4 regions of the Paenibacillus sp. 01T431 genome follow, and region 3 is predicted to be linked to each of the others. Evidence: riboswitches for the same ligand, from Rfam matches in the RefSeq annotation. Region 3 holds a riboswitch; each other region holds the start of a gene.
What was found. A riboswitch is a leader RNA that binds a small molecule or an ion and turns the genes downstream of it on or off. The one in region 3 is predicted to bind cyclic di-GMP.

Region 1 (8,027 bases), on a different contig from region 3:
TTTTATGTTGCACAAAAAAAGCATTTCACGCCCCGGTTTTACCGAATGTAAAATGCTTTTTCCATCTCATTTTTAATTATGTTTTTTCAATTCCTTAATCCGGAGTATCGGATCTCCCACATACACCTGTGTTTGAGGAAGCATGCCATCACGCTGCTTAATGGCTAGGAAATTAAGCGTATTGACGAGCTCATCCTGCTGCTTTTCTTTTAATTGAAATTGCACACCATATTCATAAATGTCTTTGCCCAGTTCATTGTACCAGACGATAAATCCGAATAGCACATACATTTGATTAAGAATTTTCGTCTTAAACATCAAGAGAATATCGCTGTTAACGGGCAGCTTCACACCGACTATAAACCGGAGCCCGCCTGGTCCGATGTTTCGAACAAACACCTCTGTACTCCCAAGCTTCACACTGCTACCTTTGAACATCGTAATGGTCATCTCTGCCAATAGACAATGCTTCAAATCGATTCGAAAGCTTTTTCTCCGATTAACGAGCACCTCTTTACTTGGCATAAATAAAGCAGGCTCTTTACAAGATCTTCGGCTCAAAAGTTGTACGATGCTGTCCGGCTCTACAGGACGACTGAAATAATAACCTTGGATTTCATCGCATCGCTGCTCGCGTAAATAGTTGAATTGCTCCTTCGTTTCAACGCCTTCAGCCACCACCTGCATGCCAAGTTCGCCAGCCAATTGAATAATGCATTCAATAATGCTTTTATTTCTACGATCCGTCATCAACTCCTCGATAAATGACCGATCAATTTTGATCGTATCGAGTGCCAATCGCTTCAATAAATAAAGAGAGGAATAGCCGGTTCCAAAATCATCAAGCGATACTTTGATTTTTCTTTTCTTCAGCTCCAGCAGCAATTCAGTCACCGCATTCTCATTGCTAATAAAGGAGCTTTCCGTTATTTCAATTTCCAATCGATCTTGGGAAATTCCTGTCTCCTCGATGATCTGATCGATGGTATGCAATATATTTTGCTGAAGAAGCTGCTGCACCGAAAAGTTAACCGACAGCGTAACCGAAGGCAGGCCTAAGCTCTGCCACCGTTTATGCTGCATACAGGCTTCGCGAAGCACCCATTCTCCTATGGATACAATAAGCCCCGTTTCCTCTGCGATCGGTATGAATTCAGACGGAGCAACCAATCCCCAATCCGGATGATTCCAGCGCAGCAGCGCCTCAACGCCAACAATTTCCATCGTTTGCGAATGTACGCGAGGCATATAATGAAGGAACAGCTCTCCTCTTTCCTGCGCTTTACGCAAATCATTGCTGAGTGAAAATAATTTGAATGATTGCACATTTAAAGAAGAGGAATAGCACTGTGATTGGTTGCTGCCTCTGGACTTCGCATGATAAAGAGCCGCATTCGCATTTTTCATCAACTGCTCCACCGAGCTCCCATCGCCAGGCGATTGACTGATTCCAATACTTGCAGTTACATTCAGCTCATATCCTTCTATCAAAAATTGCTCATTGATAAGCTTAATAATAGTAGCTGCCATATCCTTGATTTCGTTTTGCTGCTTTACATCAGCTATAATAATTGCAAATTCGTCTCCGCCAAGTCGGAATACGGTTTGGCCATCACGTAAATTGCTCATCAATCGGAAGGCGATTTGTTTCAGCAACTCATCCCCAATTGGATGCCCCAGCGTATCATTTACATATTTGAAACGATCCACGTCAATCAGCACGATCGCCAGCCTCTGCTTAAAATACTCGCTTACCCTTAGCTGCTTATCTAGCTGGTCTTCAAACATTCTGCGATTTGGCATCTCCGTTAAATAATCGTGGTAAGCCAAATATTGATTTAATTCCTCAGCCTTGCTCCGATCCGTAATATCAAGGACTACTCCAACGATTGCCTGCTCTCCCATATTTGACACTTGATTATAGTGCACTTCGCAATGAATAATCGTCCCATCTTGTTTAATGGCTCTGTGGCAGAAATTGGATACAGACTGACCCTCCTGTAACTTCGTTAGCTGATTAACGACGGCTTCACGGTCTGAAGGATGGATCGTCTGTATAATATCCATACCATTCAAGGAGTCATAACCAAACATTTTATTGAGCTGATCGTTTGAATAAACGAAGTTGTTTTTCTGCGCGACAAAAATACCGACAATGGATTGCTCGACAATACTGAGGTATTTTAATTCGGTCTCAGTCAACGATTGCTCAATCATTTTTTGCTGCGTAATATCCTTGGCAATGCCATAGACACCGATAAGCTTTTTATTAATAATGATTGGAATATTGGTCACATTAAATTTGATCGTTTGTCCTGTTCTCGTAATGCCTGTCGTATCATAGTTTTGAGGTGTCAGCGTCTTGACTGTTTGCTCAAAATATTGAATCGTTTTATCCAGCGCTGCGGCATCTACAAATTTATGAAAACTATCATTTATAATTTCCTCTTTCGTATATCCAAAAAGTTGCTCAAGCACTGAATTGCATGACAAAAAACGCCCTTGTGCGTCTAAAGAAAAGACCGCGTCAGGATTGTTTTCAAATATCGATTTATAAAGCTGTTCTTCTAGTGTGAGGCGATGCTGCAATTTTTTATTTTCCGTTACATCCTGAATCATGCCTATCGTCAACAATATCTCGTTTTCGTCATTAAGTATGAATGTAATGTTTTCTACAACATATCTAACTTCACCGCTCTGACGAACGATTCTGTACTCGCAAACGCTCTCCTTCTTTGATTCAATTGCAAGGTGGAACTGCTGAATAACACGCTCACGATCATCGGGATGTACAAACTCAAAAAATTCGTCCATCGACATCGAGAAATCAGATTTCATACCATATATTTCGAACATTTGATTCGACCAGGATGCTTCTCTGCGAATATGGTCAAACTCCCAGTAGCCTAAATTCGCTATCTTTTGAACAATATTAAAACTACTAACATTAACATTGCCATTAAAACGTTTAATCATTTGTTTCATTGCTAAATATCCCCTCTTTTTCATAACGTAGGCGGTAACCTGAAGTTTTTAAGGAGAGGATATAGGTATGTTATCACTCATCCTTTTGGCAACCCAGCCACCTTTGGAAATTTCCTTTAGGCCTGTTGGCTTTGCGTCATTGTCTTTCGACAACTTTGCTTTTTACTAGGACTTTTTACATATACCAGTATTCCATATTATTCCGATATATACCATAACCAATTTAATAATAGGTCGAATGATGTAGAAAAACCTCCCATTTTGGGAGGTTTGGTATATTGATGATTTACAATCTAGGATCGATTTCCTTCTCTTTGGCGACCTCAAACAACAGATTAGCAACAGCCGCTTGATATCCATCGTTGTCTGGGGCAATTTCAGCAAAAGGAATCGCCAGCATATGCTGTCCTAGCCGGTACTCGTTAAATGATGTACGAAGCTTTTGCGTAATATTTTTTTGCTTGATGAGCTTATTGTACTTGTGCGGAAATCTATAATCATAACCGTAAATAATAGACATGTATTCCTTATTGCGCACTTTCATATAGGGAACCGTGTACGGCTGAGGCATCTCCGGCTTTATCACGACACCTTCCATATGATTGTCTACCGTAAGCGTGTAGAAATATTTTTCTGCAAGCTCATAGCTCTCCGCATCAGACAGCACAAGCGTAATGAATGGATCGTCAGAGAGGAAACGATACATCTCCGAGGTTTTCCACGCTGGCAGCTGCTCTCTTCCGTCCACGTATACGATTTTGAGCAGCGAAAATGGCTTGTATTCAAGCTCCCCTGCCTCGGCATACAGCTCTAGCTGCCTCTTATACGTTTCATATGCTTTGATATGCTCATCAATTGGCCTGTTTTTCTCAAGAATAGAATGAACATGCTTAAAATTTTGATAGACGGCTAGGCCATACTTCTCATTAATAGCCCCTTTGCTAAGGTGAAACTGATCCTTTTCAAAACCACTTTCCTTGAAATCATGCGCAAGCTTTCCGAACGCTTCCTCGAATCCATTCGCCTTCAGGAATGCAAGCTCTGTCTCAAGCCCCTTCTCAATTGGCTTAAACTGCTTTTCGATGAGACCTTCTCCCAGCGCCTCCCATGGCAAAAGCTCGCCATCCAGCAGAAGCATCGATATATCGTTTTCCTTCATGTAGCTTCCGAATCTTTGCAGCAGTCGCTCATAAACAGCGGTTAGGTCAACCTTATTTATTTTGTACCCATTGCGGCTCACTGCAAAACATTGCTCGATATCTGCATGCAAATAAACATTGCAGCGTGATCCCATATATTTGGGCTGCAGCACGACCTCTTTAACACCGCGCTCCATAAAATAGTTCAGCCCTTTCCTCAGCGATTCCAGCTCACCCGCCGCTTCATCCTTATCTGCAGGAGACATGGTTCCTGAAATAAAGTTAATTTTATTGCGCGAGCAATACTGCAATCTGCGGGCTTCATCATCATCCAGCTCCTGCAGCGATACTTTGCGTTCCTCTTTGAAGAGAGCAGGAAGCTCGCCTTCCATGCCGGCTATTGCCGATTTCTGTGATTTGAAAGTCGGCTTCACCGACAGAGAAACCGAGGTTAGCAGATTGCCGTGAACTGCGCCTGAATCCAAATGGATTTTATTTCTGATCCGAAATGCTTGTTTAGCAGCCACATGTCCAAAAACATGATACGGCTGGTTTCCTGCTGCATCCCGCTTCAGAAACGCAAGCTGTGCTTCAATCGGCGCCGATCGGTCGAGTCTAAAATTGCGCTGATGACGGATCGAATTCACATCCAGCTTGCCAATATATTTGTTCTCGCATGGCGCGTGAGTCACATAATAGGATGGTCCTGATTTTCCTACCATTCTGTAGAAAGGCTTCGACAGCGATACGAGATGATTAAACTTCTGAAGCAGCTCAGCATCGCCTCTCAGCACCTCAGTCGAATCGAAGTAGGCATGCAGCAGCTCCTCTTCCACACCTTTGATTTCACCACGCATATATTTATGGACGAAGTTTTCATGATTCCCAAGCACAAACAAAAACTTATCCTGATTCGTATATAGGAAATCAATGATTTCCTTAGTGCGGCTTCCCTTATCGATCCAATCTCCAACGAGCAATACTTTTGTACCGCTGACCTTTCCTGTCTCAACCAATACATTGCCCTCTAGTTGAAACCCATGGCTAACGAGCAAAGCCTTCAGCTCATCCACACATTCGTGAACGTCACCGACGATAATCGTCTTCTGGTCCAGCGGTAAAAAAACGTCCAAATACTCAGCAGCATCCTCGATTATAATCTTATAATCCGGATTCGCAACCTTATCCATAGGAGAATAAAAATCTTTAGCCCGCACCTTATGAACTTTGCTGTATTTCTCCCTCGAGAGCGAACCAAGCACATCCTTGCGCAAACGATTAATGTGGCTCGTTATCAGTTTCTTCGAACGCTCCGATGAATAATAATCATCCCGCTTCTTGTAATCAAACAGCACGACTTCAAGGTTGTAGTTATTTTCCTTTGCAACCTCTCTCACTCTCGCCCGGAAATCCTCCGACAAACCTGTTGTATCCACGACAACAAATTCCGCATTGATGGGGAAAGTAGTGACCAGACGCAGCTTCTCGAACAAAAGGCGGAAAGCCTGATCGCTCGCTTCAAGCATGATTTGATCATATTTGTCATAATCAGAGCCTAGAAGCTCTTGTCTAATGCTATCGGATGAAATATATTGCACGTTCGCATTCATGCCCTTGCTGTCATCCCTAAATCGCAGCTGCGGCATCAGCACTTCGTTTGCAAAGGTTGTTTTCCCGCATTCCGTCGTGCCAATCAGCATAAAAATCGTATGGACTCTCGTTCTCATTTCCATTGACGCTACTCTCTCCTCTTCCGCAAAATCGCACCCTGCGTCGTTTGTATACCGTTCACTCCGTCGCCGATTGCGACAAATTGGCTTTCCACGGTTTGATCTTTAATCGTTTCGAGCAGCCACTCTTGAAATTCCGCTCGCCCAAGCTCCCATTTATGGTCATCATGCCGGAAGTCTTCCAGCTCATAATAAGCATTAAACTCTGCATTAGGTGTTGTCAGCACAAAATAATCAAAATCAACATGTTCGCATATTTGCCGTATCAGAACAGCTGCCTCATTTAGACTCATATGCTCAATAACCTCGGTCAAAATGACATCCACCTGCTCGCCGTTATAAGCCTCTAGAAAGTGTTCAATGGAAGGAAAGGTAGCGATGTTGTCCAGTTCCTTTGCTTTCGCCTTCCGCTCTACTACCTCTAGCAGCGGCTCATGGATATCAACCGCGTAGTAGCTGTCTTCAATTTTGGATGCAAATGGAATCGCATAAAAACCTTCTCCACAGCCAACGTCGAGTATTGCCTTATTGAACGGAAGCACGTTTCCGATATAGCTTCTCCGCTGCTGAGCCGTCCCGCCGAAGGCCAATTGAACCGCATAACGGTCTGTTTTCTCCAGCTCTTCTTTATATTTCTTGAACCGGTCTCTTGAAGCTAGAAAATTGCGGGCAAACAAGCTTCGTATATAAAAGGGTGCGTCGATAATTTGGATACTCTTCACATATTTAATCAACACATCATCAGAAATATCGATGTATTCGTCGCTGAACATCGAAAGGAAGAGACAAAGCACACTAACGACATGCATAAGCTCATATAACGATTTATGCGTCTTAATGGTAAGCGAATAGCTCTTATGCGCCAGATGTACTGCTTCAAATGTATAGTCGGTAAGATGCTTCTCAAAAAAATGAATATAACGCAAGAGCTCAATATGAATCATATTGATATGGAAGGTATGCTCGTATTGCTCCGTGTCACTCGAATGCTGCGCTTTAAGCGGCGCTGCAAAAAATTCATTAATCGCTCCCAGTACAAAGAGCGGCGTATTATATCGCGATACATTGAGGTACTCAAATTGGTCCTGCCTATGCTGCTTGTATGAAACCTCATTGTCGGCATCCTTAAAATAAACGTTGAAGGTTGCTTCATCGGTATACCAGCCGTAGGCCATTCCTTTGCGAACGGCGCGCAGCAGCATGCCTGACCCCGGATTTTTTCTGATGACGAACGAAAAGCTTGGGTTCGTCGATTTCACTTGCACGATAGCCATCCTTAACTTCCCCTTACTTGTCAATTAAAAGCAACACTATTTAATCCCAAACCTCTTGTAATGCTCTGCGGAACAAGTCATCAAGCTGATTGTCCTGCGCAGTTCCCCCTTGACCCATTTCGAGTGCGATTTGTTCAAAATGAACCATTCGCTCCTCCAAATAGGAGTTAATAACTTGCAGCCTAGGCTCATAATCGAGCTCGTCGCCCGCTTTTTTCCTGCGCAGCAATTGTTCAACCGTAGCCCTCAGCTCGCTCTGCTCAGGAATAAGCGCCTCTACTAAACGATCAAATTCGATTGGAGGCATCGAGTTGTACTTCGCAATCCAGCCGCAAGCAAGAATCGGCCTTAACACATAAAAATACTTTTTTATTTTCACTTGCTCGCCTTGCAGATACTCTCGGTAGTTCCCTTTAGCCATATGGAGATAATGGTACATGCACGACTTCGGCGAGAAAGATAACGGAGAGACACTTCGGATTTGTTTGGCTACTGAGTATTTCGTAAAGTATGGAATCGGTGATTGCAGCCATTCGAGCAGAGGCGGATTCGACTTGCGAAACAGATTAAGCGCTTTGCGCAAATCCCAGCCGTTAATATCGAGAAGATCACTTATAGGCCGTTCGATTACATCTCTTTTGTCAAATATCGATAAATACCATTCCACCGGCCTGACGTAAATAAATCGCACGTCGTAATCGCTGTCCTTAGAAGGGAAACCCCAAGCCCTGCTTCCTGATTCGCACGCGTAAACGATGCGAACCTGTTCCTCCCGCTCGATTTTACCCAGTTCCAGCAAAATATTTTCATGTATGTTGGTCATTCTAGACACTCCTTTACTCAGCTTCTTCTTGCAAAAAAAAAGACCATGGACAAGATCGTCCATAGTCTAGGAAAAA
Region 2 (8,027 bases), on a different contig from region 3:
CCCAGCAGCATGTATTCCAGCCTGCTTCGTTCCTGAACCGCCCAGTTATCGTACAAGCCTGCGAGCATTTCTTCTACAGGATAGACAAGCAATTCTTTAATAAGAATAAATTTCCTTAATGCTCTTTTCTCCATATGAGCCTCTTCAAGCGACTGAATCCATTTCAGCAAGTCACACACGACAACCGCGTTCAGCTTAACATGGCTGCGATTAGCAACAATCGGATTCGTCCCCGCCGTATCGAACAATCCTTTTAAATGAGAAAGACTAACTCGCAGCAAATTACTTGCTTTGCTAATCTCTGCAAGTGGCCATAACGCATCGCATAACTGTTCTCTGGTCGGATTCGGGTAAAACATTAAATAAATAAGCAATCTCTTCGCATTACGCTGCTGCCAGCCACTCGATATTTCCTCGCCATTAATAAATACACGAAACGCTCCAATTAGCTTGACCTCGAGCAGCACATCCTTGCTTGGAGTACTCTTATAGGCATCGCCAAACATTTTAATGGCATCGATACTCATTAACCCAAGCAGCGGATCTCCGACATGAGTGCTCTCCGTGCCACTTAAAGGGTTGGAGAGGAAATCTAATATCTTCTGAGCGGCATAGGTCTGATTATCTATAAACACCAAGCTAGCTGCATCAGGCACCGTTACCGAGAACGCATTCGGAATAAACTGCGCCGTAATCTTCGACATATAGGATGGATATATCGTATCTTTGTCCCCCGCCATAACGAGGCAAGGCTTATTAATTGCGGATAAGTCATCCAAAGGATTCTCGGCTGCAAAGAGCTCAATTAATTTAAAGTACACATCCATGTCGCACTGCAAGTACGCCTCTTTTACCCATCTTGTCTCTTCCCTATCCTGAGGCAAACAGGTTACTAAACTAGCCATCTGCTCCGCCAGTGCAGCTGCCACACCGTTCTCAGCATAGCTCCGGCGCAGCTCAACCGAACGCTCCATTGCCTCCGGAGGATAAAATCCAATCGTCGAAATAAGAACAAACGACTTCACTCGCTCCGGGCGGCTAATTCCATACCTTGCAGCAAGATTACCGCCAAGTCCATGACCGACCAAATGTGCCTCCGTTATGCTATATAAGTGGAAAATTTCATCAAGATCATTGCAAAGCAGCTCCCATGTTAACTGAGAACCGTCATGTGATCGCTCCCCATGCCCGCGCAAATCATACCGTACAACATGATACCGTTCAGTTAGCACAGCAGCCATCGGCTCCCAGACACGAGCATTTAGGCCTAGACCGTGTAAGAGTACTACAACTTCAGCATCAGGATCAGAAGTGCACTGATTGAATTGGTAGAACAAATTAAATATGTCCATAGTCCCCCTACATTACCACTACTGTATGATTTTAGGTTAGTCTGTAATGCTAGTGTAATGCAAATTTTAGTACTATGGTAGTGGCTTTGCTAGTGAAATGAGTCATTTTTTTACATTTTACAACAAATTCTTGTAAGGGGAGACAAAAAACATGCAAAACAAGCTATTTGAACGCAGCTTTTTGCTGTTAATGATCACTCTGCTTGATTTGGGTAATCCTTTTCGTGTTAAAATATATCAGGAATTGGATTGGAAAATTCATTATACATTTTTAATCTGCATCACAACCTATAATAAGCTGAACGTACCGCTAACGACTTACAAGCCTTAAGGTTTGTATTTAAGGAAGTGTGGGCTAAATGGGAGCCCTTATCCCCTATAGCTGCAGCTGGTCTCTTATAACTAAAATAAATTATAAATAAATGCAAGCAGATGCATGTATCACTTCATGTAATTGTAAGGATAACGCAAAGCAGGGGCAGAAGAAGTCATCGCGACCTCTTCTGCCCCTGCTCTAATTTTACAAAAAAGAAGTGAAAACTCCTATTACATCAAACCCTCTGCAATAGCTCTTCCTGCTTCAAGCTCTTTGTTAAAGGCTTCTCTGTAGGAAGCAAGAACGTCTGTGCTATACCCATTCGTCGTCAGCTTAGCTTTCGTATCGGACATGATAACTTCAAATTTTGCAGAGCAATTGTCTACTTCTTGAAGTCCTTTAGCTTTAAGCTGAGCTTGAACCGTCTTATCCGTTGCCGCTACATACTGCAGTCCAATATCCATTAGAGTCACCTTGCAGCTTTCTTTCAGCGCAGCGAGCTTGTTCTCTGCTTCTGCTGTAATTTGCTCATACGTCGGTTTAACTGGTACGCCACCACCGCCGGCATTACCCGTACCGCCTGTACCACCAGAGCCTCCAGTTCCGCCACCCGTGCCTGGAAGAACGACTCCGCCGCCACCTTGCTCAGCTCGATATGCTGCTGACTCACCGCTAACTGTTTTCGTCACCGGATCGTAGCTAATCTGTGTGCCTACTGATTCTGACAAGAAGCGAATGGGCACATAGATCGAGCCTTTATAGGCATAGAGGGATTGACCAGCCGGCAATGCCTTCGTCTTTCCATTAAACACAAGAGTTGCATTAACTGGCTGTATTGCAATTGTAACGCTCGTTTGCGGCTTCTGGCTGCCCGTAGCGGCACTCTGCAATTGTTTCTTCAGCGCAGCAAGCTCTTTCTCTGTTGGCTCGGAGATCGTCGCTTTCGCACCATCCCAATTTACTGTTTTTAGCAGCGCGTAAGAAATATAACGAATCGGTACGTATGTACTTCCTTGATGAATAAATGAATATTGTCCATCGGGCAGTTTGAGTGCTTGTCCATCAAATTGCAGCTTAATGGGCTGTGTCTTTGTCTTAATCGTTTCGGTTGCTGCGGATGCAGCGGTTGCAAGTACGGATGACAACATCATTACAACTAGAAAAATAGATAGAATACGTGACTTTTTCATAGAGCCTCCTCAGAATAGTAAAGCTTACTTGTTTAGCGAGTTTGCAATTACTGCAAGCGCATTGGCTCTAGCACCAGCCTTCGCACTCTCGTATTGCGCGCTCCAATCCGGAAAGCTTTGCTCACCTAGATCGGCTGCTTTATACTCGCTCTTGGCATTGCTTATTAATTGATTGAACCTGGCATCACAATCGGCTTCCGCAGAAAATACCTTATTCAGGTATTTACTTTGAATAGTAGCAAGCGTAGCTTCTTCATCACCGCTAAGCTCTTTCGCAATCTGCTTAACCAAGCTATTGCTGGTTGCTTGACACGAAGATTTCAGTTTTTCCAGCTTTGCTGTAACCGATGCATCAATCTCTTTTTTCTTCTGGGACTTATTTTCGGAGTTTGAAGATCCCTTATCCGGCTTTTGTCCCTTGTCTACATTATTAGACGCTTCATCTGGCGGCAAAGTTGCGCTGGGACTAGGTTTTAGGACTTCATCTGGCTGCGTCGTTGGAACTAGATCAGGCTCTTGTGATGGAGTAGCATCAGGTTCTGAAGTCTGATCTGTCTGATTAGTAGATTGTTCATTGGGCTGCTCCGTAATCTTCGGCGACTCTTGTCCTGCATTGCTATCTGCAGCTTCTTCAAGACGCCCATTCAGTTCATCTACCTGATTTAACTTCGAATAGAGACTCATGCTTCCATAAATGACAATACCGATAACAACGAGAGCACCTGCGATAATCATTAGTGTTTTGTTCGTTTTTTTCATTGTTTTGGTTTCATATGAGCCACTAAAGAAGCAATGATTGCATATGAATCTCCTTCTTAGAATTTAAAATAAAAAAGCTGACGCTTCATAGTGACGGGGCGTCAGCTTGCGGATATAGCGTTTTCAGATCTGTTAACGACGCCATTCGTGCTAGTTCATGAGACAGCTGCTAGTTTATTTTTGTGATAAACAATCCTCAAATAAATCTCCATGCGCTTTTTCTCATCTAAGCAATCTTCCCACAGCAATTCATTGAATCCCATACAGAGTTGATGCCATTCACGTACAACGTTTGCGCGCATGAACATAATAATAACCTCCATGTTTCCACATAAACCACGCGGGAGGCACGATATTCGGTAGCTGGCTGGCAGTCTTTTAAAAGATAAGCCCCTGTAGCTTTGCGTCACCACTTTTCAATGGTTTTGCCTTTATCGTGTGGTTATGCGGTTGTTTTGTTTAATGGTATGGTAACAAAATTGTTGAGGGGTGTATAGGGTTTGTTGAATTATCAAACGTTACTAAATTTAATGATATTTTTCTCAAATGTAGTACGTCTTTGAACTGTTTTTGTAACTGCTCTATTCGTATCCATTTGGATTATTTAATTGCCAACGCCAAGAGTCTGCGCACATTTCTTCAATACCTTTGTTAGCAACCCACCCAAGTTCTCTTTTCGCTTTTGTGATATCTGCAAAACATACAGCTACGTCTCCAGGCCTTCTCTTAACAATTGTATACGGAATAGTCACACCAGAAACTTTTTCGAAGGTTTGTACAACGTCTAATACGCTATACCCTTTACCAGAACCTAAATTATAAACTTCTACACCTGTACCTAACATAGCTTTATTAAGAGCCTTTAAATGTCCTATTGCAAGATCTACCACATGAATATAATCTCTGACTCCGGTCCCATCATGTGTTGCATAGTCATTACCATAAACTTTAAGTTGAGCTATCTTTCCCATTCCTACATTTGTAATTATGGGCATTAAGTTATTTGGTATTCCTTTCGGATTCTCACCAAGCAAGCCACTTGCATGAGAGCCAACAGGATTAAAATAACGTAATATTAAAATACTCCAGCCTTTATCTGAATCATAAATATCTCTAAATAATTCCTCAATTATTAATTTAGTACGACCATAGGGATTTGAAGAACCTAACAAATGATCCTCAGTAATTGCTCCTGATAAAATAGGAGAATAAACAGTGGCTGAGGAACTGAAAACTATTCTTTTCACGTTATACTTTTGCATAACTTGGCATAGAATTAGAGTTCCTGTAATATTATTGTGATAATAATTAAGTGGTAATGAGACTGATTCGCCTACTGCCTTAAGTCCAGCAAAATGAATAACAGCATCAATATTATTTTCTGAAAATATTTCATCTATACTCTCTTTGTTTAACAAATCAACATTGTAATATTTCATTGGTTTTCCTGTTAACATTTGAATTCGATTTAAGGATTCACGGTTACTGTTAGACAGATTATCAATAACTACTAATTCATAACCAGCATTTAATAATTCAAGGCAAGCATGACTTCCAACATAACCAGCCCCCCCTGTTACTAAGATAGCCATTACTATCACCCTTCCTTTTTTATCAAACTTATTGAACACATAAGAAAATTGTGTTCTGAAAATAATTAATTTATGAGATTATTTTTATAATTTTTTTGATAAATATTTCTTAGATTTATATTTCTGAAATAAAGATCTCAAAGGAGTAATTAACAAATTCCTTTCATAGTTATTCATTCCTATAGTCCACATTAAAAAAGAAAATAAAATTAAATATACAAAAATTTTAATAAACAATTGAATTAGATTTATGTCAATAATAAAATAATTCAATAACAATCCGAACATCATTGCAGTAAAAACTGATACACTCATCTTAAGTATATTTCTCCAAAATCCTATAATATCAATTTTCAATTTGATATAATAATAAATATTCATAACAAATACATTTCCAAGAACTAAAGCAACAGTTGTTCCAATAGCAGCTCCGATTCCGCCGTAAATCTTTCCAAGATATAAACTAACTACTATACTAAGTAATGCTATACATACGTATGTGATAGCACGAAAACCCATTATATTTTTAGCTTGTAATATCGTCATACTTAAAGTCTGAATTAAAGGTACAGTAAGAGGTATCATAATTATTAATGCAATAATATAAGCATTAGAATAGTCTATTCCCGCCCAATATTTTATAAATGCTTTCCCATAAAGTATAAAACTACTTAGAATTAATGATAGTATTATATATTGTAATCTACCTATTCTGATAAATACATTTGAAATCTCTTCTTCTGAACTATTCTGTGCAATCATCTGAGTGATTCTAGGAAGAAAAACCCCGCTTATAGCTGTAGATAATGCCATATAATAATTCACGAATTGTAAAGCAATGGCATATACTGCAACCATTTTCGAACCCGACACAATACCTAATATGAATTGGTTAGATCCCCAATATATTTTATCAACTATAATAAACAAAAACATCCAGAAAGAGTATTGAAATATCTCTTTTAATAAAACAAAATCAAAATTTTTGAATTTTAATTTTGTATTTAATTTCACAAAACAATACCACATATTAGCTACTAAATAAACAATATTAAAAATAGTTATTGTTAACACCAAAGATAAAGACTTGTATCCCATAAACAACAATAAAAGCATAATAAGAGGAACCATTAAAGATCTTAAAATATTAGTAATCTTTAAAAAGACAAAACGTTCATAAGCAGTAGCTATAGATGTGAATGTTCCTAATGGAAAGGTTATAGCTAGATTAATTATTAATAACAATAACATAATTTTCATTTTATACATTTCATCTGGTAACATTGTTGTTGAAAATATCCTGTCAACAGTCGAATATAAAATACCCCCAACAAAAATAACTATAAGGCCTATAAAAGTGTTTATAGTTAGAAACATCCCATTTAAACTATATTCATTATCTTTGTCTTCTGATAATCTATACATTGCTATATATCTGACAATCGCACTCCCAATACCAAAATCCAAGATTGTAAGATAACTAACTATCGACGATGTTAACGAATATAGACCAAATTCAGATTGTCCCAACTCCCTTAGTAAGGTTGGTGTAAGAAATATCCCCGTTATATTTGTAATAATCAAAAGTAAATATGAAAGTAGGGCTCCAGCTTTTACTTGATTATATTTCAATCAATTACTTCCCCTCGCAAGAGTATATTAAATAATATAATCCTTCATAAGAAATTATATTTATTACCTGAAATTTTAGAGTTAAGTATAATTGTAAACACTATGAAAATATTATTTTGCTCAATTCATTAAAATGATAACTAGTATCTGCTTTATCATTTGTAAAATCATTGAAAATATTCTCATTAGAAATTAAGGACCTTACTATATCATCAATATTATAATTATGTAGTTTCATATCTTTAAACTGAATACGTATCCCTAAATACGATTCATCATCAAGATAATTATCCATTTTATTTGAATATACAATTGGTAAAAAAGGTATTCTGAGTATTTGTGATAGTACTGCGCTGTGAAATCTAATTGTGATAAACTTTTCGCATTGTTTCATAGATTCAATGAAAGTCTCATGACATCCTAAATATGCAATTATATCGATTTTATCTGGATATCTCGATAATGTTTTTATATGGTGCGCTGATGATAAATCATTTTCTTTTTCAGAATCAAATGCAAACAAAAGAACTTTATTTCCTGTTACTTCAATATATTTATCTGCAATAGCTGCTAAAAAAGTATAACTTGAAAAGTTATATTCGCTATTTTGTATTGATCTATAAGTGGATATTCCTAAATAGGTTGGGGTGGAATAATTGTCTGATTTTAATTCATTAGCATAATTAAAAACAATATCTGAGGCCAAATGAAAGTTCCTAACGCTTTTGAAATTAGCAATAAAATTATATGATTCCCTATCTCTAACAGAGACTATGTTATTTAATTGAAGCTCTTTTTTTGTCAAAATTAATCCAGCTTTATTTTTATATGGACCAAGGTTACAACCAATCGTTGCTAATTTCATGTTATTTCTCTTAAATTTATAAAGCATCATAATCCTTCTAATCCTATATATAATACCTTTAATGTTATTCATATCATTGAACAACGAACCTCCAATTGATATATGCACTTTAAATTGTTTTAAGTATTCTTTATTAGTACTAAACGTATGAAATATTATATTTTCATAATTTCTAAATGTATTATGTACAGCACTATTGTTACTAGCAATATAAAAACTGCAACTTGGAAATTTTTTAGCTAACAATTTGATCATAAGATCATCACCAATGTTATTGTCAAGATATGCTGATACAAGTATTTTCAAATTTATAACCCTTTC
Region 3 (8,027 bases):
CTTAAGCTTAAATTACGACCAATTACTGCTTGAAGAGCGACAATCAAAATATATATCGTTAAAATAATAAATAAGGCCCTTTCTTTGGGAAGCTCCTGTAACGAAGCTAATAAAGATAAACCTGGTAATGATGCAAGTGGAATGTTCACTATTCCAATCACACTAAGTAAAGGGGCTAGCAACAGCATGCTCGCGCCATCAAGAAGTCCAACAAGCATCATGCCTATGAGATTCAAGTATAGAATCTTGCCTCCGTATGCATGCAGCTTTTTGGAAAAATACATTAGATGATTCATCGCTTCATCACTTTCCGTCTTTAGGAATAGGTTACATTAGCAAACATACCGGTGACCGTAAATCGATGCATTTCTTCTGAACCTGTAATATAAAGGGCTCCGCTTCGCAGCCAGGCATGAGCAATCAACTTGCCGGCTTCATCTTTTGTTGTACCTAAATAAAGTGTACTGCTTATTTTACGTCTCTCCAGCATTTGCATGCCAGCTATTGCTCGAGCTAAACATTTACTATCCCAAGGCGTATTTCTGCTTGCAACTTGAAGAACATAACGGATTTGCACTAATGTTTTTCTATGCTCTGCTTCAGCATCACTCTCCGTTTCTTTCATGTATTGCCCAAGAGTAGGAGCGATTTTAGAAAACGGCTGATTTAGAATCCGTATACGAGCGTATCCTAGTAATAATGTTGCCTCTATTAATAGAAATAGTGTTTTGAAATCCAATGAAAACAATGCTTTTAATTTCATCAACTTCCCCATGACATCACCATATATTTAATCTTTTATATAAACGAGTCGTTCTTCAAGTAGATGAGACAAAAAAGAAAGCACTTGCTCTTCACACACTTCTCTAGCAACATCAAATTCTTGAAGTAAAGCTTCAACTACTTCTGATACCGTTGCAGGCTGTTTAATCAGATTCCATATTTGGCTGCCCATTACACCCAAATTATAATATTTACCATTCTCAATACTCAAAATCACCTTTTCTCCGCCCATATCACTTACAATATTGTTGCTATCTTGCATAATCAGCTGCTGTAACTCTAATGTTTGAATCGTAATTGCTTGGCTCTTTGTCATCTTCTAATCCCCCGTAGATATGGTTTGTAAAACGAGTTCGACAAGCTCAGGAGCGGTAAACCTTGCGATAGGTCTTTGCACCTGATAAATAGGCAATTCCTCAGCGAGTAAGGCAGATTTAGTGAAATGCCACCGCGTTAGTCCTAGCTTTTGCACTAAAAATTGTCGATATGTATGTTGAAATAAGAGGTCTAGGCGAGCAAGTTTATGAACAGGAACAATTGACACCTGATCTGATTCCGTTATTACAAGCTCGAATATCCCTCCAAGCGGCAATACATTAGAACAAAAGTCTGCCTCGATTGGAAGACAAAATTTATTCTCTCTTCCATAAATAGATCGAAGTTCTTCGTTGTTTACACCAAATGCGTCTAAGCTTTGCTGCCATAGCTTTTGCTGCGGGTAAGCTGGGATAACTAATGGCATTTGATCTAAGGAATCCCGTGTCACAGCAATAATATCATCACTCAAGAGCGAATAACCCCGTCTAATAAAAGCTGAAGCTAAAGTCGATTTCCCAGCACCGGAATGACCAACGAATGCATAAGCTTTACCATTGATGGCAATTGCACTTCCATGCAACGGGTACATGCTGCGTTGAAATAGCAGTGCACCAATACAGGTACCGAGAACATAAATTCTAATCAGATCATCATCTGCACCTTTATTAGGTGATATGATGATCTGATTACCATTTTGGATCCGAAAAACTCCCGCGTCCGGCATATTTACTGTTACAACGTTTTTCTCAACAACAAAATCATAAGGCTCCAGTTCAATCATTTCTGTAAAAGAGCTATCGATTAGAATTGTTATGTCTATTGGCTTACGGTCTCCTAAAATAGGAGTCAATTCCGGCAATGGAATTTCGCTCTCGATCGTTAGTCCAAACGCACTATACACCTTTTTCGTTCCCGTCAGCTGCAAGGTCCTCACTCCATCAATTTCCTTAGTAATAATTAGAAGGTCCTTATACTACTTAAGTATAAGGACCTTCTTCTTCATAACACACATAATTCCTTAGCTAGTAAAACGTGGGTTTTCAGACCATTTACCTGGTATATAAGCCTCATCAGTAAGTGGACCGTTTTTAGTAGAAGCCGCAGTCATATGTACATGAAGGACCTCTAATTCAGGTTTATTCCATTGTTTTTTCGTTTGCATTTTGTCACCTCCCTTCAATTCAATTTTATAAGAAAGCGATAAACGATTAGGCTGCGCATCAATAATCTGTAATTCGGATCAAGCGCAAGCTTAGATTGAGCACCTTGCTCAATTTGTGCTAGCGCTGATTGGATCACATTGCAATCAACAAATTGCATGAATTCTCGATCTTGGCTCATTTTTCTCAGCTCATCTGTGAATGCTTGCCATTTGGGACGCATACGATGAACCCAATCCGCTCCCTGCACTCCTCTTGTGCGCTGATTCAACCTTACACTGTCGGGCAATAAATTATGAGTTGCACGTCTTATCAGGGCTCGATCCATTCCATTCTGAACGTACTGATCCTCTGGTAGTGACAAGCAAAAACGAATGACTCGTATATCATTAGTGGGGTCTCGCTTCCATAATGAGTGTCTTAATGAAAGTTTTGTCGAAAGCGTATTGCCTGCATTCCAATGATAGACTTCATCAAAATGGCTTCTTCTTTCATCGTACACATTTTTGGCTGCAAACCATCCAGAAGCATCAATTCCATATTCACTAAGCCGATTAAATACATCGGTCCTTTTGGCGAAATCGGGATGAATAATCATAGGATAATGATAATTTTCTCCAATGGGGCGCAATTGATCTATAAAGGGGAAAGCAGTACGGCTTACATTTGAAAATACATGAGCACGACCAGAACCGATATTCAGACTATACTGACGCATTTCTCGAAGCAGCTTGATCCATCTCATTTTTTTCAACAATGTGGCGTAATAAGGAATGGCATCTCCCCACGAGATTGACAAATTGCCTCTGCCACCATTAAGCAGCACACCAACTCCTTGCTCCTCTGCTTTCTCAAACATTCCTTTCATCCAGAAAGAATTCTCGAAAAACTTATAAGGCATTTCCATAATATTTAGAAACCCGTCGATTTCGGAGTAAGAATCTCTCCCTTGAAAATCTAGGTAGTGCTCTTCAATACCTCCCACATGCCCAACAGTCGATTCAATAAGTGGTCTTTCATTAGTCAGCATTGATTTGGGTGTATAATCAACAAAGTCGCTTGTAGGTACGTAGCTGAACGTGTGCAGACTTTTATTTTGCGGTCGCAATGCCTTTGAAGCAAAGCCAACAATAGAGCCTGAATCCAAACCGCCGCTAAGCTGTGCTCCGACATTACGATGTGTCCGCAGCCTTGAAGTAACAGCTTGTTGAAACACATCCTGAAATGCCTCAACATACTCATCATTTGATTTAAAGCGTACGACTTCATCTGGTCTCAGTTGGTGATATCTTGCAAGAGTAATTCGTCCTGCAGTTATCGTTATCGTATGAGATGGAGGGAGCTGCTCAATATTCCGATAAGCCGTCTTGGATGCATCCGCAACGTCAACCATGCCAGAAATAGCCAGAAACTCAGCAAGCCATTGTTCATTTAACAATCTCTCCTTACCCAGCAATGTAAGTAAGGGTTCAATTGTTGTACAAAAGGCAACACGCTCATTATTTCGATGATAATAGAGCGTGCGACCTCCGGAGAAGTCTCTAGCACCAAACAGCTTTTGTCTTCTACAATCCCAGATTAGGAAGGCGTAATCACCAGCTAAATAAATAGGTGTTCTATCCCCCCATTTATCATAAGCTAATAAAATTAGCTCGCTATCCGTCATATTTCTTCTTAATTGCTGCTCTACTCCGAGTCGGTTGAATAATTCTATGCGGTTATCAATAATTGCATCTGCAGTTATAACAAGCCCTCGTTCATCATCCAAAAAAGGATTACGTTCATTGATCGACTCAGGTGTAATCCATTGATTATGACAACCTAAAAATATATTATCGTCATGCCAAGCTTGAGCTGTATTACATGGAAACTGAGAAAGTGCCTCCATTAAAGCATCGCCCTGCTGCCATGCCAAACTTTCCTTGCCGGTATGAAAAACTCCTGCGATGGCGCTCATCGTGGCCTCCGGGTGGTCATCGAATTTGTTTTATTAACGTACTTGTTTCAAAAATTAGGCATTTGTTTTTAGTTCTTTATAAAGAACATATTTGAATATTACACCTGAAATAAACCTTTGTCAATGACTTTTCTACGATAAACTGCAAAAAATTCATAGTTTTTGTTCTTTATTAAAAACAAAATGTCGATTAGTTTTTCGCCTGAGTATTTTACAATAAAAACATTTTTTTCAACTCTACATAGTACTCTTATAAATAAAAAAATAACCACTCATTATTAAAATAAGTGGTTTTAATGTTTGAATAAAAAAATAAGTGCGTTATAGCTAACAACCTTTCGTAATTAAGAATAATTCGTTATAATAGAAATAGTCTACAACGATGTGATAACGGAGGAATTTGTTATGATTGGAGAACGCATTCAACTGCTGCGCAAGAGAAATGGCCTATCCCTTACAGAGTTATCCCAACGGGCGGGCGTCGCTAAATCTTATTTAAGCTCCATTGAACGAGGGCTCCAGCAAAATCCTTCGATTCAATTCCTCGAAAAGGTAGGCGCCGTATTGAATGTGACGGTTGAAGATTTTTTAAATACCGATGAAAAAAATGATCGCAAACCCGACAATTTAGACAACGAGTGGGCTGATTTAGTAAGAGAAGCTATGGCTTCCGGTGTGAGCAAAGATCAATTTAAAGAGTTTTTAGAATTTAATAAATGGAAAATTAAGCGCGAATAGCGCTTTTTCCACTTTTATACAGCCGTTACTTGCACATCATTATCCTTACTTTCTTCAAGACAAAGCAATACTTTCCTTACTTCGTCCTTGCTGAATCCCAAAGAACGTGCTTTCATGATTAATGTTACCCATTCCATATCCAATTCCTGAATATCTTCTGCTTTAGCTAGTACCATCTTCCCATGTCCCCCATTCATTTCAGGACGGTTGCACCACTGACTCCATGCGTTTAAGGTGCCCAGATACTAAACGCATTTCAACGTCTCCCATGCTTGTCATTCGTTTATAGATGTATTATAAATCACCACAAGTGCGCATACTGTCGCTTCATGTCTCACAAAAATGATAGATAATTACATTTTTTGTCGAATTTATTTAAGTAATGTTAAACGGAACGAGAAATAGGTAAGAGCTATCAACAGACATAGAAAACAGACCTAATTGTATTTAATTATTACTCAGCTTTTAATTATGATGTTAATTCTTTAATGGAATCTCTAGTGGTCTCTTCCTCATAACCATTTGGATTCAAATATTGCCAGCGCCATGAGTCAGCGCACATCTCCTCTATCCCAAGTGTCGCAACCCAATTCAACTCCGCGTTTGCAAGCATCGTATTTGCATAACAAATGGCAATATCTCCTGGTCTACGATCTGTAAATGAATATGGAATACTTCGTCCCGATACCTTCTCGAATGCATTAATCATCTCTAATACACTATACCCGCGCCCAGTTCCGAGATTAAATATATCCACACCTGATTTGTTCATGATTTTTTCCAGTGCACATAGATGTCCTCTCGCAAGATCCACGACATGAATATAATCCCTTACGCCTGTGCCGTCTATGGTTGGATAGTCATCTCCAAAAATATTAACTTTTTTAAGCCTGCCTACAGCTACCTGAGATATGTATGGCATAAGGTTATTTGGAATACCATTAGGATTCTCGCCAATTCTTCCACTTTTATGTGCACCAATTGGGTTAAAGTATCGTAAAATTGAAATCCCCCATTGCTCGTTAGACTCCGCTAAATCCTGTAAAATTTGTTCTAGCATGAGCTTTGTTCTTCCGTAAGGATTCGTTGCTCCAAGCGAAGAACTTTCTTCAATCGGCACATGTTCCGGTCGACCATATACCGTTGCAGAGGAGCTGAATACAAGCTTATGAACACCATACTTCTTCATAACCTCACACAGGATTAAGGTGCTAGTAATATTAGTGTGATAATAAGACAGTGGCAATTGCACAGATTCACCTACTGCCTTCAATCCTGCAAAGTGAATTACTGCATCAATTGTATGTCTGGTGAAAACACCTTCAAGTCCGATTTGATCCATTAGATCCATTTGATAAAATGTAAAGGCTTTGTTTGTAATTTCTGCAACTCTGTTTAATGAGATGTAGCTGCTATTTGACAAATTATCAACAATAACTACCTCATACCCTGCTTCAAGAAGTTCCACACATGTATGACTTCCAATATAACCTGCTCCACCCGTAATTAAGATAGCCATTTCATTGACCCCTCTCAGCCTTCATTATAAGAAACGTATTTATTCTTTATTAAGAACACTATATGGAATAAAATCCCTGCATCTTGAAAAACTACAGGGATATATTTTCTTCTTTCACTTACGCTATACAGTACTTCCCAAATCCGAGATATCATCTAGCCAGATATATGGCGCAGTACCTGTCACGGTTACTCCTCTAAATACAGATTTCGTAATAATTGCAGATTTATTTTGTCTCAACCAATTAAAGTTGATTTTACTATTATCAAAAAATGAATGAGAAATGACTGCTTTTTTGTTATTATCTGCTTTTCCAACTACAGCATTAATAAAAGTAGTTCCTGTTACAAGCGAATTTCCATCCATGACGAGTCCAAGATTTTGAAACAATCCATTTCTTAGTGTATTCTGTCTCATATATTTAGTATCACTTGAACCTAGCTGAATATCAGTACTACCTAAAAGAGGAGTCTTTGCACGAATAAATTCACTATTGCTGATATGGCAACCCTCAAACCTTGCAGAGCCTTCAATAAGAGTTAAGCCCTCTACAACTATTGGACGTCCTGCATAATCTTGCGGAACTAATATAGATACATCATAATTTTTCACTGTTACATCCTTGATAACAGCTCCGGCTGCTAATAAATTAAAGTTCGGAGTTAACGAATTATCAGAACGCCAATCTCGTTCAACGGTTATATTGGTTAGATAACATCTGCCATAATTATATCTACCCAAGTTAAATCCCGTAACACCCGCATCCTTAATAATGACTGGCACACCACCTTGCGATTCAGATACCTGAAACCCTAGTGAAGTAACATTTACGGTATAATACAGCTTATCTGTACTTATGCCTGTCGGAATCTTACCGGACCATTGCTCAAACGATACTTGTGCTCCGTTACCCATAAGATGAGGTGATTTAAATGTGAATGTGCCTGTAGCAACATCAACAGCAGGTGATCCAAAATAACCATACACGCTTGAACCATATACTAAGCCGTTTTTAACCTGACAATTTTGAACAACTGCTCCCCTTACATCCAGCAGTCTTAAATTTCCGTTTCGAATAACAGCTCCGTTAACAAAGTTATCTCCCTGTACCCATAACTCACACCCATCAAATGAATTATTAATGTATTTGACATTTGCGAAATTCGGATTTGAGCTAACACCTCCAATATTAACGCCTTCAAAGGTATTTCCCTCTATCAAGAGATTTGTACCATCGGCATTAACTAGATGTCCACGTGCATTATTATAAATATAATTATCTTGTATAAATATGCGATAATTAAGCTCAAACCCATTAGGACGATCTGCTGTTTTATACGGAATATTGGTTTCACTGTACATTGATTCGATATCGATTCCGAACATGGGCGGTGTACCGTTTCTAAAATTAGTTGTTACACCATCGTCATCATAGCCAATATGATGAATCTTATTTCTGTAAATATGAGTATCATTTGAAGCACAGATAGAAATTCCTTGTCTTCTGCAATGATGGATATGACAGTCATGAATAAGAACATTTTGACCCATC
Region 4 (5,283 bases), on a different contig from region 3:
ATCCATTTTGACGGAGTAACGGTAGAACTGCGCAGAAAGCGGGACAATGATGGACGAACAATTCCCGCTTGATGGCGCACAGGCAGAGGCATATATTGCTTTAGGATCTAACATGGGAAACCGTGAGCAACTGCTGCTGGAAGCGATTAGCCTCATCGATGCGCACCCGAGCATCGTGGTAAGCAGAGTGTCAGGCATGTATGAGACTGATCCGGTAGGCTACACAGAGCAACCGCCCTTTATCAATATGGCATTAGCTGTACGAACGACACTATCTCCATTAATGCTTTTGCGTCAGCTTTTGGAGTACGAGCAGCAGCTCGGTAGAGTTCGACAAATTCGTTGGGGACCGAGAACCATTGACCTTGATCTGCTCCTATACGATAATGTCAGAATGGATCAAGAGGAATTAACTTTGCCGCATCCGCGTATGATGGAGCGGTCGTTCGTTCTCGTTCCGCTGCATGATGTTTTGGATCAAACACATCGGCTGCAGTCCGAGGTAAGCGCAGTATCTGAAGCAGCGCTTCTGGATGGAAAGGAAGGCATTACGTTATGGAAAACAATCAATTGGCGCAGCGCGTCAGAGCCTTTCGAAAGCTGAAGGGCTATACTCAGCAGGAGCTGGCCAAGGAGCTTGGCGTATCGGTGGCCGTTCTTGGCTCATTGGAGCGAGGAACAAGAAAGACGGATACGAAGTTATTAAATCATATCGCTAAGACGCTCGGAATCAGCTATGAGGAATTAATGTCTGATAACCGTGAATAGTGCTGTCTGGTACACAAGACATGAACAATAAGCAGTTAGAAGAGGAGGAAGGAGTGACATGCTGAAAATCGGTGGCATCGAAATGAAGAACAGAGTGGTGCTAGCGCCGATGGCAAGCGTGTGCTATCCTGCCTTTGATTAATTGCCAAGGAGTTTGGAACGGGTCTTGTATGTGCGGAGATGGTAAGCGACAAGGCCATTTTGCATGGTAGTATACGGGTAAGGCTAATTGGGACATTATAAAGGATGTCAAAGTAGCGGTATCGATTCCCGTAATTGGGAATGGCGACGTTTTCTCACCAGAGGATGCAAAAAGGCTGCTCGAACATACAGGCCGTGATCCGATGGTAGCGATTTTGGAAAACTACGTCCACTCGCTTGGAGAGGACGAAGAATTCCAAGCTGTCAGTGCTGTTCCAGCAAAGAAGCGGGTTCTGCAGAAGTAGGCGCTTACTAAAATACAAATAGATCGGTTATGCGATTTACCCTGTAACGGGAGCGAGCCGACACCATTCGACAAAAGCCGCTATCATGCGGCTTCTGCTCTACATTTCAGAAATGAAACGGTTTCAATGGGTCGTCTGGCTTTGATTGACATTCAGGGTAACTTTGCAATATAATCGTGCAATATAATCTAACGAAGACATCAAGAGCGCTTCAAACAACAGTTGGTATGAGGAATAAGAAGCGTAATATATTAGGTAACAGTGAATTCATACAAGGTATGAAAAATTAGTCACATGACAGGAGAATCGGAAAGATGAACGATAAGCAAATCATTCTGACTCAAGAAGGGCTGCGAAAGCTCGAAGATGAATTAGAGAACCTAAAGTCGGTCAAGCGTCGTGAAGTAGCTGAACGTATTAAAGTAGCAATTGGCTATGGTGATATAAGCGAAAACTCGGAATATGAAGATGCGAAGAATGAGCAAGCATTTATCGAAGGCCGCGTTCTTACCCTTGAGAAAATGTTGCGCAATGCGCGTATTATAAATAATGACGATATTGATATTGATACCGTGAGCATCGGTTCGATCGTAACGGTTGAGGATATGGAGTATGGCGACACAATGGATTATTCCATTGTTGGTACAGCGGAAGCCGATCCTTTGCAAAACAAGATTTCAAATGAAAGCCCGGTTGGTAAAGCGATTCTAGGCAAGAAAAAAGGCACCGTTGTTGAAGTTAGCGTACCAGTCGGCATTATTCAATACAAAATTCTCGATATCAAAAAATAATGTTTGCTATGAGCGGTTCAAAAAGCTTCCTTGTAGGAAGCTTTTTGAACGTTTAAAATATAAGAACGTATATTACAGGTCTATACATTGCTTATATTTTATTGCGAAACGAGATTTTGCTGCATGAATCCGGTGACAGCTGCTTGCTTTTGCCGAATGATCAAGGAGATGAAAGAAGTGGAACAAGAAAACAATGAACAGCAGGAGCTAAGTGAGCTCTTGCAAATTCGCAGAAACAAATTGGACGAGCTTAGAGGGTTAGGTGTGGATCCATTTGGCCGAAAGTTCGAACGCACTCATAACGCCGAAGATATTGTACAAGCCTATGAAGGGCTTAGCAAAGAAGAAATAGAAGAAAAAGCGGTTGAAGTGCGTATTGCTGGCCGTATTATGCAGAAACGCGGTATGGGCAAAGCGGGTTTTGCTACGATTCAAGATTTGAGCGGCAAGGTTCAAATTTATGTTCGTAAAGATTCCGTTGAAGAGCATAAGTTTGCAGCTTTTGATTTGCTAGATATCGGTGACATCATTGGCGTAGTAGGCGTTGTATTCAAAACGAATACAGGCGAAGTCTCTGTCAAAGCACGTGATATTGAAGTTTTGACAAAGTCGCTTCTTCCATTGCCTGATAAATATCATGGCTTGAAAGACGTAGAGCTTCGTTATCGTCAGCGTTATGTTGACCTTATCGTGAATCCCGACGTCCAACAAACCTTTATTACTCGTTCCAAAATCATTCAATCCATGCGTCGCTACCTAGATTCCCGCGGGTATTTAGAAGTAGAAACACCAACGCTGCATTCCATTGCAGGCGGTGCTGCAGCACGCCCTTTCGAAACGCATCATAATGCGCTGGACATGCAGCTCTACATGCGTATTGCAATCGAGCTTCATTTGAAGCGACTGATTGTAGGCGGATTGGAGAAAGTATATGAGATCGGCCGTGTATACCGGAATGAGGGGATTTCGACTCGCCACAATCCAGAGTTTACAATGATTGAGCTTTACGAGGCTTATGCTGATTACAAGGATATTATGGCATTGACAGAGAATGTCATCGCACATATTGCGCAAGAGGTTCTTGGAACAACGAAAATCACTTATCAAGGCCAAGAGATTGATTTGACACCTCAGTGGCGTCGCGTCAGCATGGTTGAGCTTGTCAAAGAAACGACTGGCGTAGATTTCGGCGTGGAAATGAGCGACGAGGAAGCCCATCGTTTGGCGAAAGAACACAAAGTTGCCGTTGATCCGCATATGACATTTGGTCATATTCTCAACGCTTTCTTTGAACAGTTCGGTGAGCACACGCTTATTCAGCCAACCTTTGTTACAGGACATCCGGTTGCTATTTCGCCGCTTGCTAAGAAGAGCGAAGCAGATCCACGCTTCACCGATCGTTTTGAGCTATTCATCGTAGCACGTGAGCATGCTAATGCATTTACGGAGCTTAACGATCCGATTGATCAGCGTGAGCGTTTCGAGTCGCAGCTTGTTGAGCGTGAGCATGGAAATGACGAGGCGCATGAGATGGATGAAGACTTTATCCGCGCTCTGGAATACGGCATGCCGCCAACAGGCGGACTAGGAATCGGTATCGACCGATTGATCATGCTTCTAACAGATGCTCCATCTATTCGTGATGTACTGTTGTTCCCTCATATGAGAGATCAGCGTTCTGCTGAATAAGAAAGAAACAAGGAACCGTTTGGCTTTTAGCAGCCAATGGTTCTTTTTTTTCTAATATCGAGAATTTGCAACAACAATCCTTAAAAACATTCAAATTATGATTGATATTGTAGTACAATCTATTGATTTGCTAGATTCATATGGTAGAATAGAACTAATAAAGCGCTACACGATAACGGCAAACCTATRGAAAGGTAGGGACGCAAAGCTAAAGGGCCTTCCGTATGATGGCAGCCAGCTACCGAATGAACAGGCTTTTTTTTGTTTGTATAGGGGAAATTCATCACAAAGCGCTTCACACGATAATGGCAAACCTATCGAAAGGTAGGGACGCAAAGCTAAAGGGCCTTCCGTAAGATGGCAGCCAGCTACCGAAGGGAGTATATTCATGCGTAAATTTATGTTAGTCATCGCAGCTTTTGTTCTTTTTGCATCCATCCATGTAACGGTCGTTCAGGCAAATGAAGCGGACTCTTCTGATTGGCTCAATACGGGGAATTTAGATAAAGGTGTTGTCTCCGTACAATATGCAGTGAACACTAAAGTGAAAACGAAGCTTATGATCGCAAAAGGCGCATCAAACTATACATATAATCTAACCGGCGGAAAAACAGCTGAGAAGTTTCCATTGCAGCTTGGCAATGGCGAATATACGATATCTGTTCTAGAGAATACAACAGGCAACAAATACAAACTGGCGAAGAAAGAAACCGTGACGCTTGATTTGAAAGACAACAAGGTTTTGTACTTGAATTCCATCCAGAACATTGACTGGTCGAATGCGAGCAGCGCCATCGTCAAGGCAAAAGAATTAGCGAGCAATAAAAAAACGGATATGGAGAAAGTAAAGGCAATCTACGAGTATATTATTACGAATGTAAGTTATGATAATCAATTAGCTGCTAATCTGTCAGTTGATTACCTCCCCAATATTGATCGCACATTTAAATCGAGAAAGGATATCTGCTACGGATACGCTTCATTGTTTGCGGCAATGCTGCGGAGCGTGGATATCCCTACGAAGCTCTTGATGGGACAATCTACTTATGTGGATGTTTATCATGCTTGGAACGAAGTGTACTTGGATGGGAAATGGGTTACGATTGATACGACTGTTGATGCGGGTCTAAAGAAGGGCAAGAAAAAGTATGAGCTTATCAAGGATGCAGCTCAATATACAGTTACAAAAACATATTAGAAGTCATACGAGCTTGCGGAAATCGCAGAGCTCGTTTTTTTATGTCTTTCTTCAATATAGGTGCGGAGGAAGCGAAGCAACGATTACGCAATTAGAAGGCAAATAGGAGTGTTGAAAACTTTTTCGTAAATAATGAAAAAAACACTTGCAATGCTATATACGCCTATGATATATTATCTAGGTCGCCAACGAGATACACGGTCGACAAGAGAGAAAAGATTGCTCTTTGAAAACTGAACAACGAGTAATAACTGCCTCGCAAATCCTTCGGGATAAGCGAAAAAAGCGATAAAAAGTAATGAGCATTTCAAACACCAATTTGGAGAGTTTGATCCTGGCTCAGGACGAACGCTGGCGGCGTGCCTAATACATGCAAGTCGAGCGGAGTTGA

Region 1: it holds a riboswitch for cyclic di-GMP, as region 3 does, so the genes downstream of both, AC1DM9_RS21360 (EAL domain-containing protein) here and AC1DM9_RS22655 (anti-repressor SinI family protein) in region 3, are expected to answer to the same signal.
Region 2: it holds a riboswitch for cyclic di-GMP, as region 3 does, so the genes downstream of both, AC1DM9_RS14840 (hypothetical protein) here and AC1DM9_RS22655 (anti-repressor SinI family protein) in region 3, are expected to answer to the same signal.
Region 4: it holds a riboswitch for cyclic di-GMP, as region 3 does, so the genes downstream of both, AC1DM9_RS30515 (transglutaminase-like domain-containing protein) here and AC1DM9_RS22655 (anti-repressor SinI family protein) in region 3, are expected to answer to the same signal.

What each region holds. Positions count from the first base shown of each region.
Region 1 is NZ_JBFTPT010000011.1:338,186-346,212, forward strand. Features, by position in the region: gene AC1DM9_RS21360 (EAL domain-containing protein) at 73-2,985, opposite strand; cyclic di-GMP riboswitch class I at 3,070-3,155, opposite strand; gene AC1DM9_RS21365 (metallophosphoesterase) at 3,272-5,857, opposite strand; gene AC1DM9_RS21370 (methyltransferase domain-containing protein) at 5,863-7,128, opposite strand; gene AC1DM9_RS21375 (nucleotidyltransferase domain-containing protein) at 7,169-8,014, opposite strand.
Region 2 is NZ_JBFTPT010000007.1:158,649-166,675, forward strand. Features, by position in the region: gene AC1DM9_RS14825 (alpha/beta fold hydrolase) at 1-1,352, opposite strand, end outside; gene AC1DM9_RS14830 (hypothetical protein) at 1,504-1,683, shown strand; gene AC1DM9_RS14835 (copper amine oxidase N-terminal domain-containing protein) at 1,899-2,858, opposite strand; gene AC1DM9_RS14840 (hypothetical protein) at 2,883-3,617, opposite strand; cyclic di-GMP riboswitch class I at 3,973-4,057, opposite strand; gene galE (UDP-glucose 4-epimerase GalE) at 4,199-5,209, opposite strand; gene AC1DM9_RS14850 (oligosaccharide flippase family protein) at 5,294-6,841, opposite strand; gene AC1DM9_RS14855 (polysaccharide pyruvyl transferase family protein) at 6,942-8,012, opposite strand.
Region 3 is NZ_JBFTPT010000013.1:26,177-34,203, reverse strand. Features, by position in the region: gene AC1DM9_RS22690 (ABC transporter ATP-binding protein) at 1-296, opposite strand, end outside; gene AC1DM9_RS22685 (lasso peptide biosynthesis B2 protein) at 317-775, opposite strand; gene AC1DM9_RS22680 (lasso peptide biosynthesis PqqD family chaperone) at 791-1,099, opposite strand; gene AC1DM9_RS22675 (aldolase) at 1,103-2,035, opposite strand; gene AC1DM9_RS22670 (paeninodin family lasso peptide) at 2,120-2,263, opposite strand; gene AC1DM9_RS22665 (lasso peptide isopeptide bond-forming cyclase) at 2,278-4,218, opposite strand; gene AC1DM9_RS22660 (helix-turn-helix domain-containing protein) at 4,624-4,956, shown strand; gene AC1DM9_RS22655 (anti-repressor SinI family protein) at 4,971-5,132, opposite strand; cyclic di-GMP riboswitch class II at 5,149-5,232, opposite strand; gene galE (UDP-glucose 4-epimerase GalE) at 5,426-6,475, opposite strand; gene AC1DM9_RS22645 (right-handed parallel beta-helix repeat-containing protein) at 6,599-8,027, opposite strand, start outside.
Region 4 is NZ_JBFTPT010000025.1:72-5,354, reverse strand. Features, by position in the region: gene folB (dihydroneopterin aldolase) at 1-72, shown strand, start outside; gene folK (2-amino-4-hydroxy-6-hydroxymethyldihydropteridine diphosphokinase) at 47-604, shown strand; gene AC1DM9_RS30540 (helix-turn-helix domain-containing protein) at 556-768, shown strand; partial or broken gene AC1DM9_RS30535 (tRNA-dihydrouridine synthase) at 827-993, shown strand; gene AC1DM9_RS30530 (tRNA-dihydrouridine synthase) at 1,005-1,214, shown strand; gene greA (transcription elongation factor GreA) at 1,529-2,005, shown strand; gene lysS (lysine--tRNA ligase) at 2,174-3,694, shown strand; cyclic di-GMP riboswitch class I at 3,862-3,940, shown strand; cyclic di-GMP riboswitch class I at 3,992-4,070, shown strand; gene AC1DM9_RS30515 (transglutaminase-like domain-containing protein) at 4,083-4,892, shown strand; partial or broken rRNA gene AC1DM9_RS30510 (16S ribosomal RNA) at 5,209-5,283, shown strand, end outside.